One region of the Mesorhizobium sp. KR1-2 genome, then DNA from elsewhere that is predicted to be linked to it. Evidence: riboswitches for the same ligand, from Rfam matches in the RefSeq annotation. Region 1 holds a riboswitch; each other region holds the start of a gene.
What was found. Region 1 has a riboswitch for cobalamin ahead of ABLE85_RS17390 (ABC transporter substrate-binding protein). Riboswitches for the same ligand answer to the same signal wherever they lie in the genome.
Positions count from the first base shown of each region.

Region 2: linked by a shared signal. The riboswitch ahead of ABLE85_RS05890 (CbtB-domain containing protein) and the one ahead of ABLE85_RS17390 (ABC transporter substrate-binding protein) in region 1 are both predicted to bind cobalamin.
Region 3: linked by a shared signal. The riboswitch ahead of ABLE85_RS16680 (aromatic ring-hydroxylating dioxygenase subunit alpha) and the one ahead of ABLE85_RS17390 (ABC transporter substrate-binding protein) in region 1 are both predicted to bind cobalamin.
Region 4: linked by a shared signal. The riboswitch ahead of ABLE85_RS06350 (DUF1636 family protein) and the one ahead of ABLE85_RS17390 (ABC transporter substrate-binding protein) in region 1 are both predicted to bind cobalamin.

Region 1 is NZ_JBDZDS010000009.1:1,509-4,459, reverse strand. Features, by position in the region: gene paaG (2-(1,2-epoxy-1,2-dihydrophenyl)acetyl-CoA isomerase PaaG) at 1-73, opposite strand, end outside; gene ABLE85_RS17395 (hypothetical protein) at 548-955, shown strand; cobalamin riboswitch at 1,143-1,337, shown strand; gene ABLE85_RS17390 (ABC transporter substrate-binding protein) at 1,490-2,506, shown strand; gene ABLE85_RS17385 (iron ABC transporter permease) at 2,503-2,951, shown strand, end outside.
Region 2 is NZ_JBDZDS010000002.1:348,438-351,388, forward strand. Features, by position in the region: gene cobU (bifunctional adenosylcobinamide kinase/adenosylcobinamide-phosphate guanylyltransferase) at 1-332, opposite strand, end outside; gene ABLE85_RS05885 (CbtA family protein) at 325-1,086, opposite strand; gene ABLE85_RS05890 (CbtB-domain containing protein) at 1,099-1,278, opposite strand; cobalamin riboswitch at 1,314-1,509, opposite strand; gene ABLE85_RS05895 (aromatic ring-hydroxylating dioxygenase subunit alpha) at 1,676-2,878, shown strand; gene ABLE85_RS05900 (MFS transporter) at 2,847-2,951, opposite strand, start outside.
Region 3 is NZ_JBDZDS010000008.1:109,500-112,450, forward strand. Features, by position in the region: gene ABLE85_RS16675 (aspartate aminotransferase family protein) at 1-277, shown strand, start outside; cobalamin riboswitch at 718-921, shown strand; gene ABLE85_RS16680 (aromatic ring-hydroxylating dioxygenase subunit alpha) at 1,053-2,300, shown strand; gene ABLE85_RS16685 (hybrid-cluster NAD(P)-dependent oxidoreductase) at 2,324-2,951, shown strand, end outside.
Region 4 is NZ_JBDZDS010000002.1:446,133-449,083, reverse strand. Features, by position in the region: gene cobN (cobaltochelatase subunit CobN) at 1-60, opposite strand, end outside; gene cobW (cobalamin biosynthesis protein CobW) at 76-1,113, opposite strand; gene ABLE85_RS06350 (DUF1636 family protein) at 1,110-1,508, opposite strand; cobalamin riboswitch at 1,573-1,776, opposite strand; gene ABLE85_RS06345 (winged helix-turn-helix domain-containing protein) at 1,805-2,951, opposite strand, start outside.

The DNA of each region.
Region 1 (2,951 bases):
TGAGCTTGTCCGGACGATTGAGGACAAGCGTCAGGACGCCATCGGACAGCGTGGAAAGAACGGTCTCGGACATATTCCTTGCCTCCCTGGAAAATGCATGCATTGCACCCGGTCCGCGCCTCCTAGCCCCTGTCGGATGGAAAGTCCCACGCTCATTAACGGTGGAACGGACAAAACCGCATGGCGGAATGCAGGGCAGCAGCGAGGTATCGCGAGCGCTCCCTGCAGGGTGGAATTTCTGAACGGTGAAGGGCGGCAAAGGGGCCGAAAGCGGTCGGTCTGCTATTGGGACATCATGGCCCGTAAGCGGCCGTTGCGTTGGGGGACTTCGCAGGCATTCGCGAAAACTGCTGGGCGAGGCCGCCGGACCAATTTTTCTGGTGATGAGACCGGGCCTCGCGCTCGGTGCCGCCGCCGAATCCTCATCACCTGGGAATCGCGCGTGACGGCACCAAACGCCCTTGGCCTTGTTCCAATTGCGGTGTTCGAGAGACGAGGACGGAGGTGGTAGTATCAGCTCCCCAACACAAATTGCGGCAGGAAAACGATGCACGCATTCAGTTTTGCCTTCGCACTGCTTGTGATCCCAGGAGTCGCAAACGCGGCCAACAACAAGTTGCAGTTCTGGAACCTGACCGCAAACACCGTCACGGAATTCTACTTGGCTCCCGCCGGGACCGAGGATTGGGGAAAGAACCAGACGAAGAACGATCCCGATGGCTCCGTCGACCACGACGAAAGATTGGTCATCAAGGACACGCCGGCCGGCACCTATGACGCCAAGCTCACAGACAAAACCGGCCGCACCTGCGTTGTGAAAAATGTAGAGGTTAAGGAAAAGGGAGTGTTCCCAATCGAAAGAGAACCAGTTGACAGGCTGCACGAAGTGACCTGCGCCACGGTCGATGTGCACAGCTATCTTGCGCGCCTTTTTGTCTTGCGGCATGCCTTGTGATGGCTCCCTGCCCCCTAGCCATCGGGCGGGACCTTTGGTCGCGGCAGTCGGGCCGCGAATGGCTCGAAGGCCAGATCAGTGTCAGGCAATGAATTTCCGACGGTTTCCTTCGCGATCGGGCGAAGACCAAGGAAAAAGGTCGCCATTTTCCACGCCATTTCAGTGACTTGATGCGGGCGAAGCAATCCGCTAGGAACCATGCGTCGGTTCCCGCAAGGGAATAACAGGGAATTCGCCGCGGCTTGACCCGCGAAACGAAACTGCCCCCGCAACTGTAGGCGGTTAGTACCTTCTCAAAAATGCCACTGGGTATCTGCCCGGGAAGGCCGAGAAGGACCATGACCCGTCAGTCAGGAGACCTACCGACACCTGTAAACTCAACGCGCCGGGCGGGGATGTCCGGGGAGGTTTGTCGATGTCGTACACCACAGGTGGATTGCAGTTGCGTCATGCCCATTCGGGCGTGAGCGATCATCGTCGTGCTGACCCGAATCCTTCGATCCCGGCCACCCACAGATCGGAGATCTTCGCGTCATGACAGCTTCGCGCCTGGCACTTGCTGCCGCCAGCCTTGCATTCCTTACGGCCACTGCTGCGGCCGAGCCCACCAAATATCCGCTGACCCTCGAAAACTGCGGGGAGAAGATCGCCTTCGACAAGGCGCCCGCAAGCGCTGTCACGGTCGGCCAGGCGGCGACCGAAGTTCTTTACTCTCTCGGCCTCGGCGACAAGGTCTCCGGCACCTCGGTCTGGTTCACCGAAGTGCTGCCGCAGTTCAAGGCGATCAACGACAAGATCGAGCGGCTGGCCGACAACGACCCGAGCTTCGAGAGCGTGGTCGCCAAGCGTCCGGACCTGGTGGCCGTGCAGTTCGAATGGCATGTCGGGCCGAGCGGCATTGTCGCCACCCGCACGCAGTTCCACGATGTCGGCATCCCCACCTATGTGCTGCCGACGGACTGCGTCGCGAAAGATAACACGATAGGCGTTGACGGCACCCGCAGCGAGTTGTTTTCGACCGCGGCGATCCATCAGGGCGTGCGGGAGCTGGCCACCATTTTCGACATGCAGGACAAGGGTGAGGAACTCGTCGCCGACCTGACCAAGCGCGAAGCCGCCGCGGTCGAGCGCGCCAAGGCGCTCAACCTCAAGGATGTATCGGCCGTGTTCTGGTTCTCCAGCGCGGAGATGGACATCGATCCCTATGTCGCAGGGCGCAAGGGGGCGCCGGCCTACATGATGGACAAGCTCGGCATCAGGAACATCGCCGGGTCGGACGAAGAGTGGCCGGTGGTCGGCTGGGAAACCATCGCCAAGGCCAATCCGACGATCATCGTCATCGCCAGGATGGATCGCCGGCGCTTCCCGGCCGACGACTACGAGAAGAAGCTCGAATTCCTGAAGACCGATCCGGTCGCCAGCCAGATGGATGCGGTCAAGAACAACCGCATCGTCGTCATGGACGCCCACGCGATGGACGCGACCATCCGCACGGTCTCCGGCATCGAGGCCCTCGCCGACTCACTCGAGAAATTCGGACTGGCGAAGTGAGCCTGGCTTTTGTCCGACAAGCGCAGATCTCCCGGCTCGGCCGGGGGATATTGGGTTTCCTTGCGCTCGCGGCCGCGATCCTTGCCGGCACATGCATCGGCGAGACCCCCATCACCGTCGGTGTGGTGCTGCAGACGCTGGCCAACAAGATTTTTGGCACGGCCTATGTGCTCGATCCCATCGAGATGGGGATCATCTGGAACTACCGCCTGCCGCGCGCCATCGTTGCCGCCTGCTGTGGCTCGGGACTGGCGATCTCCGGCATGGTGCTGCAGTCGCTGCTGCGGAACGCCCTGGCCGACCCGTATCTGCTCGGCATCTCGGCTGGAGCTTCAACCGGCGCGGTGATGGTGACCGTCGCTGGCCTTGGCGCCGGCGCGATCTCCATGTCGCTCGGCGCCTTTGCCGGTGCCGTCGCGGCCTTCCTGCTGGTGGCGGTCCTGGC
Region 2 (2,951 bases), on a different contig from region 1:
TCGGCGAGACGCTCGCTTTCACGCTCGAGATCGTGTTCGGCCAGGAGATGATTGGAGAGCCATAGCGTCAGGCAGTCGACAAGCAGCGGGCGGCCGTCGGGCACGCTCTCGATTGCGCCAACGAGATCGAGCGGGGCGTCGAGCGTTTCCCAGCCCTCGACGCGGCGGGCGCGGTGCAGCGCGATGCGCTCCACCATCTCGTCGTCATAGGCCTGGGCAGTGGCGATGTAGGTCCACGGCGCCGGAAAGCCGGTCGCCAGCTGCTCGGCATGCGCGCTCTTGCCGGAGCGCGCGCCGCCGAGCAGCAGCGTCAATGTGCTGGCGTCAGGCAAAGCTGTCGCGCAGGCTTTTTGCCGTTCCGGTGAAGCGGCCACGCACGATGCCGACCAGCGCCCCGAGCACCACCCAGAAAATCAGGTTGGTGACGTTGACTGCGACCACGAACTGGTGGTGCAGGCTTTCCGGAATGGGCGTTTCGTGGCTTGCCGGCTGCGGCGCACCGATGACGTGCGGTGCCACGATCAGCGCCACGCCGAGCAGCGAGAAGGCCAGCGAGTTGCGGGAGGCGATCAGGCCAAGACCAGCAGCCGTGGCGACGGCCGTGCCGATCCACCAGACCTGGCGGGCGGCAAGGTCGGCGGCTGGCATGGCCGGCAATTCCGGCGGCAGGCCGAGGCCCGGCGCCAGCGTGAACACGGCAAAGCCCGCAAAGCCCCAGAAAACGCCCTGACGCCAGCCCGCAATGCCGCCCGCCATTTCGGACACGGCTACCAGAACCAGCGCGAAGCCGATGCCGGTGACGATATTGGCAAGCGCGGTGAAGCTGAAGCGCTCGAGGCCGTCAGCCGGCGCCCAGGCTTCTTCCTCCTCGGCGGGCGCAGCGGCTTCTGCGGTCGCCGAGGCACTCATCTCCATGCCTGGCATATTGTGTGCCGAACCATGGTCGTGCCCGCCAGCAGCCTCTTCATAGACCTCAGCCTGAAGAATCAGCGGAACCGTCGCGAAGGTTTGCATCCCAGCCATGACCATGCCGGACAATAGCCCAGCGATCGCCGCGATGAACACGACGTTGCGAAACACAGTCATTGGAAGCCCCTTTTAATGGCAGGGGAACGCGAGCGAGTGGCGGTAGTCGTGGGCGGCGTTGTGGACGACTTCCATGTGCGAGAAGCCGACGAAGCCGATCACGAACAGGCCGAGCAGCGCGGAAAGCGCGAGCTGCGTGGCGCGCGAGGAAGAGCTTGCAGAAGCGCCGAGCGTCGAAGAAATCGTGTTCATTTTAAAGTCCTTTCACCCTCCACCCGAGGGCATCTAGCGTTGTCTTCGTCGCCGGCAGGTCTCCTGGCTTGCGGGTCTGCACCCTTCCCCGCCTTCCCGAGGTAACCCTCAGTGGCATTTGGGGAGGGCTCTCCGCATACAGTTGCGGGGGCAGCCGCGGCTTTGGGCACAAAAAATGCCCGCACCGCATTCCCTCTTGTTCCGTCCGGAACCGACGACGGCCGCGACTATACGGAGAATCGTCACGCCCGGCAAACCATATTCCCGCCCTTTTGGCGGCCATCGAGGTCGCAAATGCACAAGTCCTTGCCAGCGGCCAAATCGCCGCCATTTGCATGATGATTGACAATCGACGTTTGCCAGTGTCCGTTTTGTGCGGTCGACCGGGAGTAGCGCTATGCGAGCCGACATCGAACACAGCGATCCCTACAATGGGCTGCGGTCCGCCGAGACGACGCTGCCGGCCCGCTCCTATTGGGACGAAGCGGAATATCGGCGAGATCTTGAAGCGATTTGGTATCGCAACTGGATGATGCTCTGCCGCGAGGCCGACATCGCCCAGCCTCAAGCCTATCGGGTCTTCACGATCGGCACTCAGCAGGTCCTCGTCATACGCGACGAAAGCGGAATCTTGCGTGCCTTCCACAACACCTGCCGGCACCGCGGCTCACAGTTGTGCCGCGAAAACGAGGGCCGCCTGAAGAGCAGGCTGCTGACCTGTCCCTACCACGCCTGGTCCTATTCCTTGCGCGGCGAATTGGTGCGCATCCCCTCCAAGACGCTTCCGGCTGGCTTCGACAAGGCCGATTACCCGCTCTATCCGGTCGCGATTTCGCTCTGGCGCGGCTTCGTCTTCGTCAATCTCACCGAGGATGCCGCCGGTTCCGCCGCGGAAAGTTTCGATCCCGGCTCCGGCGACCTTACCAACTGGCCCTTGGAAGAACTCGCCACCGGCCATGTCCTGCGCAAAGTGCTGAACTGCAATTGGAAGGTTTTCTGGGAAAACTTCAACGAGTGCCTGCACTGTCCGGGCGTGCACAAGAACCTGTCCCACCTCGTTCCGATCTACGGCCGCGGGCTGATGGCGCGCCATGACGATCCCGACTGGGCGCTGCATGCCGACAACGACGCCCCCGAATTTGCGGGCGGACTTCGGGCGGGCGCCGAAACCTGGTCGGAGGACGGTCGCGTTCACGGCCCGGTTTTCGGTTCACTGACGGAGGCCGAGCGCGCCGCCGGCCAGACCTATGCAATGCACCTGCCGTCCATGTTCATAGTCGGCCATGTCGATTATGTGCGCACCGTGCGGCTGATGCCCCTCGGCCCCGAACAGACCGAGCTTACCGCCGAATGGCTGTTTCCTGCGGATGCGCTGACATCGGAGGGCGCCAACCTGGAGAATATCGTCGACTTTGGGGCCCGCGTGCTGGAGGAGGATGCCGCCGCCTGCGAACTCAATCAGAAGGGCCTGCACTCGCTGCGGCACCAGGCCGGTGTTTTGATGCCAGAGGAATACGAGCTGCATCGCTTCCATCAATGGGTGGGCGGCCAGCACGCCGCCCACGACGTCACATCGATTTCGGCAGATAGCGCCAGGTAAGCAGGCCGCAAAAGACGGTGAAGACGCCAAGCGTGCAGAACACCGCCCCGAGCCCGAAGAAGCTAAGCACCAC
Region 3 (2,951 bases), on a different contig from region 1:
GGCTTCGCACGAGCTGGTCGGCGAAGTGCGCGGCGTCGGTCTCATCGCGGCGATCGAGACGGTGGCCGACAAGGCGACCAAGGCGCCGTGGGGCCAGGTCGGTGCGCTGGGCGCGCTGGTCAACGGCCAGCTGCAGCAGAACGGCGTGATCTCCCGCGCCATGGGCGACTCGATCGCCTTCTGCCCGCCGCTCATCATCACCAAGGCGCAGGTCGACGACATCGTCGCCGCGCTCCGCACGTCGCTCGACGCGGCGCTGGCTCAGGTCAAGGCCTGATCCCAAGCCACCAACAAAGAACCCGGCAAGAAGGAATTCTTGCCGGGTTCATTCTTTTTGGGAGGTGCGAAGGCTGCGGGATTGCATGCGGCCCAGCATGGCCAATCAGTTCTGAGGAATAGTCTTTCGGGTGTTCAGGCGAAGGGCGCGGCCACGCCAGCGCCTCGCGGCGCCGCGAGCGGTTCCAGCGCCACAGGTCGCGGCTGAGAATGCCGAGCACGGTCAGCGAGATCACGCGTGCGTCAGCCGCCGGTCGCCCACTTTTCCAAACATTTTCTCGACACTCCGAAGCGCGGCCGGACCTGGCCGCGCGCTCGTGTGTTGCGCTGCCGCTTGGCGCGGCACACGCCATCGCTTCGTCGCGATCACATCTTTTGCACTGTCGTCTTTGCGTTTGGGACATGTCGCATTCGCGTGCGCCACCCCCCGCTGTCCGATGCTCTAATCGGGATACTTCAGGTGCCGGCCCCGGAAACGGGTCCGGAGAATTGGGAAGCCGGTTAGAATCCGGCGCTGCCCCCGCAACGGTGGTGGAGTGTGTCATGGCGGGAGACCACTGGGCGAAATGCCTGGGAAGGTGTCCGTGACGGTCCTGCAGGACCAACTCCTCAGCCCGGAAACCAGCCTGATGTCGTTTGAACCCGACTGATCGCGGTGGGCGGTCAAGTGGCGGAGCGTTGCGCGTCGGCAGCCTTGCCTGGCTGTGAGCGCAATCTTCCTCCCCTGAAATCACCACCAGTTCAGTCCTTGTGCGCCAGCAAAGCGAGGACAGGACATGGATACACGCACCGAAATGCTGAGGCAGATCCGCAGCCGCCGTGACGGCTTCAGCCTTGAGCAGCCCTTCTACATCGACCCCGACTATTTCAAACTCGACATGGAGCTGATCTGGTATCGCGACTGGCTGTTTGTCGGCCACGACTGCGAGCTGCCCAAGACCGGCAGCTACATGACCGTCCAGATCGGCGATTTCCCGGTGGTGGTCGTTCGCGACCAGAACGGTGACATCCGCGCCTTCCACAACTCCTGCCGCCATCGCGGCAGCCGCGTGTGCACCGCTCACAAGGGCACGGCGGCGAAGCTCGTCTGCCCCTATCACCAGTGGACCTACGAGCTTGACGGCCGCCTGCTGTTCGCCCGCCAGATGGGGCCGGATTTCGACGCCAGCGGCTTTGGCCTCAAGCCCGTCGCCTGCGAAAGCGTGGGCGGCTACGTCTTCATCTGTCTGGCCGACGAGCCGGCCGACTTTGCGCCGATGCGGGTTATGGTCGAACCCTACCTCCTGCCGCACCGGTTGCGCGACGCCAAGGTCGCCCACGAAACTACCATCATCGAAAAGGGCAACTGGAAGCTGGTGTGGGAAAACAACCGCGAGTGCTACCACTGCGCCGGCAACCATCCCGAACTGTGCAAGACCTTCCCCGAGGCGCCGAACGTGACCGGCGTCAATGGCGCCGACAGCGACCCGGAGATGGTGGCGCACTGGCAGAAATGCGAGGCGGCCGGTCTGCCGAGCAAATTCCGCATCGATGCCGCCGGCCAGTACCGCGCCACGCGCACGCCGCTGCTGCGCGATGCCGTCAGCTACACCATGACCGGCAAGCGCGCAGTGCAGCGCAACCTGTCCGACAGCGTCTCGGCCGACCGTATCGGCTCGCTGCTGCTCTATCACTACCCGACGACGTGGAACCACGTGCTGGGCGACCACGCGGTTACCTTCCGCGTGCTGCCCATCAGTGCCACTGAAACGGCGGTGACGACGAAGTGGCTGGTGCACAAGGATGCGGTGGAAGGCGTCGACTACGATCTTGCCGAACTCACTCATGTCTGGACCGAGACCAACGACCAGGACCGGCGGATCGTCGAGGAGAACGCCTTCGGCATCAAGTCGCCGGCCTACGAGCCCGGACCCTATTCGGAGGTGCATGAAGGCGGCGTGATCCAGTTCGTCGACTGGTATTGCGGCTTCATCGAGCCGCGCCTTGCCGAGGGCGAAAAGCCCTCGCTGCGCAGCGTCGCCTGAGGCGGGAGGGCGGGATGAACGCCATGACCTCCATCAGCCTCTATAAGCATCTCGACCAGATGCTGCCATGGAACGACAAGCTGCAGGTGCTGGAATGCATCGGCGTGGCGGACGAGGCGCCGCAGGTGAAGACCTTCACCTTCCGCTCCGACAACCAGACCTGGTTCCGCTACCAGCCGGGCCAGTTCGTCACGCTGGAGCTGCCGGTGGGCGCGGAGCCCGTGCTACGCACCTATACGCTGTCGTCCAGCCCCTCGCGGCCCTTTTCAATCGCGGTCACCGTCAAGGCGCAGGCCGACAGCGTCGGCACGCGCTGGATGTTCGATCACCTGCGGCCGGGCATGCATGTGAAGGCCTATGGCCCGGCCGGCGACTTTTCGCTGCACAACCACCCGGCGGCTAAGTACCTGTTCATCTCGGCGGGGTCGGGTATCACGCCGATGATGTCGATGACCCGCTGGCTGAACGATTTCGCGCCTCAGACCGACGTCGCCTTCGTCAACTGCGCGCGGCGGCCGGAAGAGATCATCTTCCGCAAGGAACTGGAACTGCTCGGCAACCAGATGCCGGGTCTCTCGCTCGGCTTCCTGGTCGAAGAGCGGTCGAGCCGCGAAAGCTGGTTCGGCCATATGGGCCGCATCGACGCCGTGC
Region 4 (2,951 bases), on a different contig from region 1:
AAGGTCGACCGGCTCGATCAGATCGTCGAGCGAGGCGGATGTCGTGGTCAGTATGTGCATGGCCGTGCGCCTGGCTCAGTTTGCCAGAATGCGCTCGATGGCCTCGCGGTTCAGGCCCTTCAGCCCGATGACGACGAGACGCGAGCGGCGGTCCTCGGCCGACGTCCAGGCGCGGTCATAATAATGGTTCACGCGCGGGCCAACGGCCTGCACCAGAAGCCGCATCGGCTTGCCGGCGACATCGACGAAACCCTTCACGCGCAGCACGTTCTCCTGTTCGGCGGCAGTCGCCACGCGGTTTGCCAGGTCCTCGGGGCTGGCGATGGCCGGCAGTTCCACGATGAAGCTGTCAAAATCGTCGTGCTCGTGGTCGAGCATGCCGTCATGCAGGGTCTTGCGGTTTTCGATGTCGTCCTCGACCGCGAGGCCGAGGCCGAGCATCACGGACGGATCGACCTTGCCGTGCGCGCTCGGCACAACCTTCACCGCGCGCGCAAGATGCTCGCCGATCGTCGCATGGGCACGGGCGCTGCCGTCCGCGTCGATCAGGTCGCTCTTGGACAGGATGATGAGGTCGGCGCAGGCAACCTGGTCCTGGAACACTTCCTCGACCGGATCGTCGTGATCGAGCGTTTCGTCTTCCTCGCGCTGCGCCTGCAGGGCGTCCATGTCGGAGGCCACATGGCCGGCGGCAAGGGCTGCGCCGTCGACCACGGCCACGACGCCGTCGACGGTCACGCGGCTCTTCACCGAAGGCCACTGGAAGGCTTGCACCAGCGGCTTGGGCAGCGCCAGACCCGAGGTCTCGATCAGGATGTGGTCCACCTTCGGCTCACGCGACAGGATCTCGTCCAGCGCCGGCACGAAATCGTCGGCCACGGTGCAGCACAGGCAGCCGTTTGCCAGCTCGACGATGTTTTCCTCCGGGCAGGCGTCGATGCCGCAGCTCTTCAGGATTTCGCCGTCCACGCCGACATCGCCGAATTCGTTGACGATGAGCGCCAAGCGCTTGCCGTTGGCGTTTTCGAGGATGTTGCGGATCAGCGTGGTCTTGCCGGCGCCGAGAAAGCCGGTGACGACGGTGCAGGGAACGCGGGTCGCGGAGGCGGTCATGAAATGTCCTTTACTATCGCAAGAGGGGGAATACGCGCGACAAGGCCGCGCTTGAGGCTGTCGGGACGGCCGCGCCAGGGCAGGATGCCGTCGGTCGCGGTGGCGAATAGTTTTGCGCCGGTGATCAGGTCCGGCCCGCTTTCGGTCGTCAGGTCGCCGAAGACGTAGCTCCAGCAGCCCTCGCGCAGCAAAGCGGCGCTGAGGCGGCGCTTGCAGTTGCCGAGGCACTCGACCTGGCGCACGCGGATATTTTCGTTGGTCGCGGCGTGTGCTGCGCCCTGCGCCAGAAATTCGCCGGCGCGGGGGCGGGCGTCGGAGCCGGTTTCGTCCCGGCAGGATGAACAGACGACAACGGTGACGTCGGAGACATCCAAATCACGGACATCCTCGGCCAGTGCTGTCGGGTCAGCTTCGGTCTTCACTAGAATCATGCTCCTTGCCCAGGACACCCGCCGGGCGGTCGGATTTCGTTTAGACGGCAGGTCTCCTGGCTCGCGCCTCGTCGCCTCGCGCCGCCTTCCCGGAAAAATTCCAGTGGCTGTCGGCCTTCGGCTCTTCGCTTACAGTTGCGGGTACAGCTGCGGAATTGGGATTTGTCCCCGCACCGCATTCCCTCTTGGCCCCTCCCTTTGCGGAGAGGGGACCGTCGCGGCGAATTTAGGCGGGGGCGCGTTGTCCTGTCAACGCGCGGTTACGACGCCAGCGTGTCCTTGAGCGCCGGTGCAAGGTCGCCAGCCGGTACCACCTCGATGCGCTCCAGCTCCAGCCATTGCGCCATCAAGCGAAGTTCGTCGGCAAGCGCCTCGGCGGTGTGAGCGGGCGCGCCGGGTTCGGCATAGGCGGCTTGCACGCGCAGCACGCCGGCGGGCCGGTCGGCCTTCAGGTCGATGCGCGCGGCAATCGTGTCGCCGAGCAGGAAGGGCAGGACGTAGTAGCCGTATTGCCGCTTGGCGGCCGGCGTGTAGATCTCGATGCGATAGCGGAAGCAGAACAGGCGCTCGGCGCGGGAGCGTTCCCACACGACCGGGTCGAATGGGGCCAGCAGCGCGCGGGCCTCCACCTTGCGCGGCATGCGCGCACCCGTGTGCAGATAGGCCTGCTGGCTCCAGCCCTCCACGCGCACCGGCAGAAGCTCGCCCGATTCGACCAGTTCTTCCACGCGCCCCTTCACGTCGGCGGGCGAGAGACGAAAATAGTCGCGCAGGTCGCCGACCGTCGCGATGCCGAGCGCACGCGCCGAGATGCGCAACAGTTCGCGGTGCGCGTCGGCGGCCTGCGGCACGGCTGCATTATATATGGCGGCCGGCAGCACGCGTTCGGGCAGGTCGTAGAGGCGCTCGAACCCGCGCCGGGAGGCGGTGGTGATGCGCCCCGCCCAGAACAGCCATTCGAAGGCGTGCTTTTCGTCGCTCCAGCCCCACCAGCCGCCGGAGCCTTTTGCGCCATCGATATCCGAGGCGGCGACGGGGCCGCGTGCGACGACCTCGCTATAGATGTCGTCGATGAGCCGCTTGTTCTGCTGTGCCCATTTGGCGAGGCCGGTATACATTTCCTTATGGCGAGAGGCGCGCTCCATGCGCCAGCGCAGCAGCGGGTAGGTTTCCACAGGCAGGAACGAGGCCTCATGCGCCCAATATTCGAACAGCGAGCGCTTTTTGGAATTGGCCGCCTTGTCGAGCAGGTCGCGCGGGTAGGAGCCGAGCCGCGAAAACAGCGGCATGTAGTGCGCGCGCACCACGACGCTGACGGAATCAATCTGCAACAGGCCGATGCGTGAAAGCACCTTGTTCAGATGCCTCCGGTCGATGGGGCCGGCGGGCCGGGAATCAGCGAAGCCC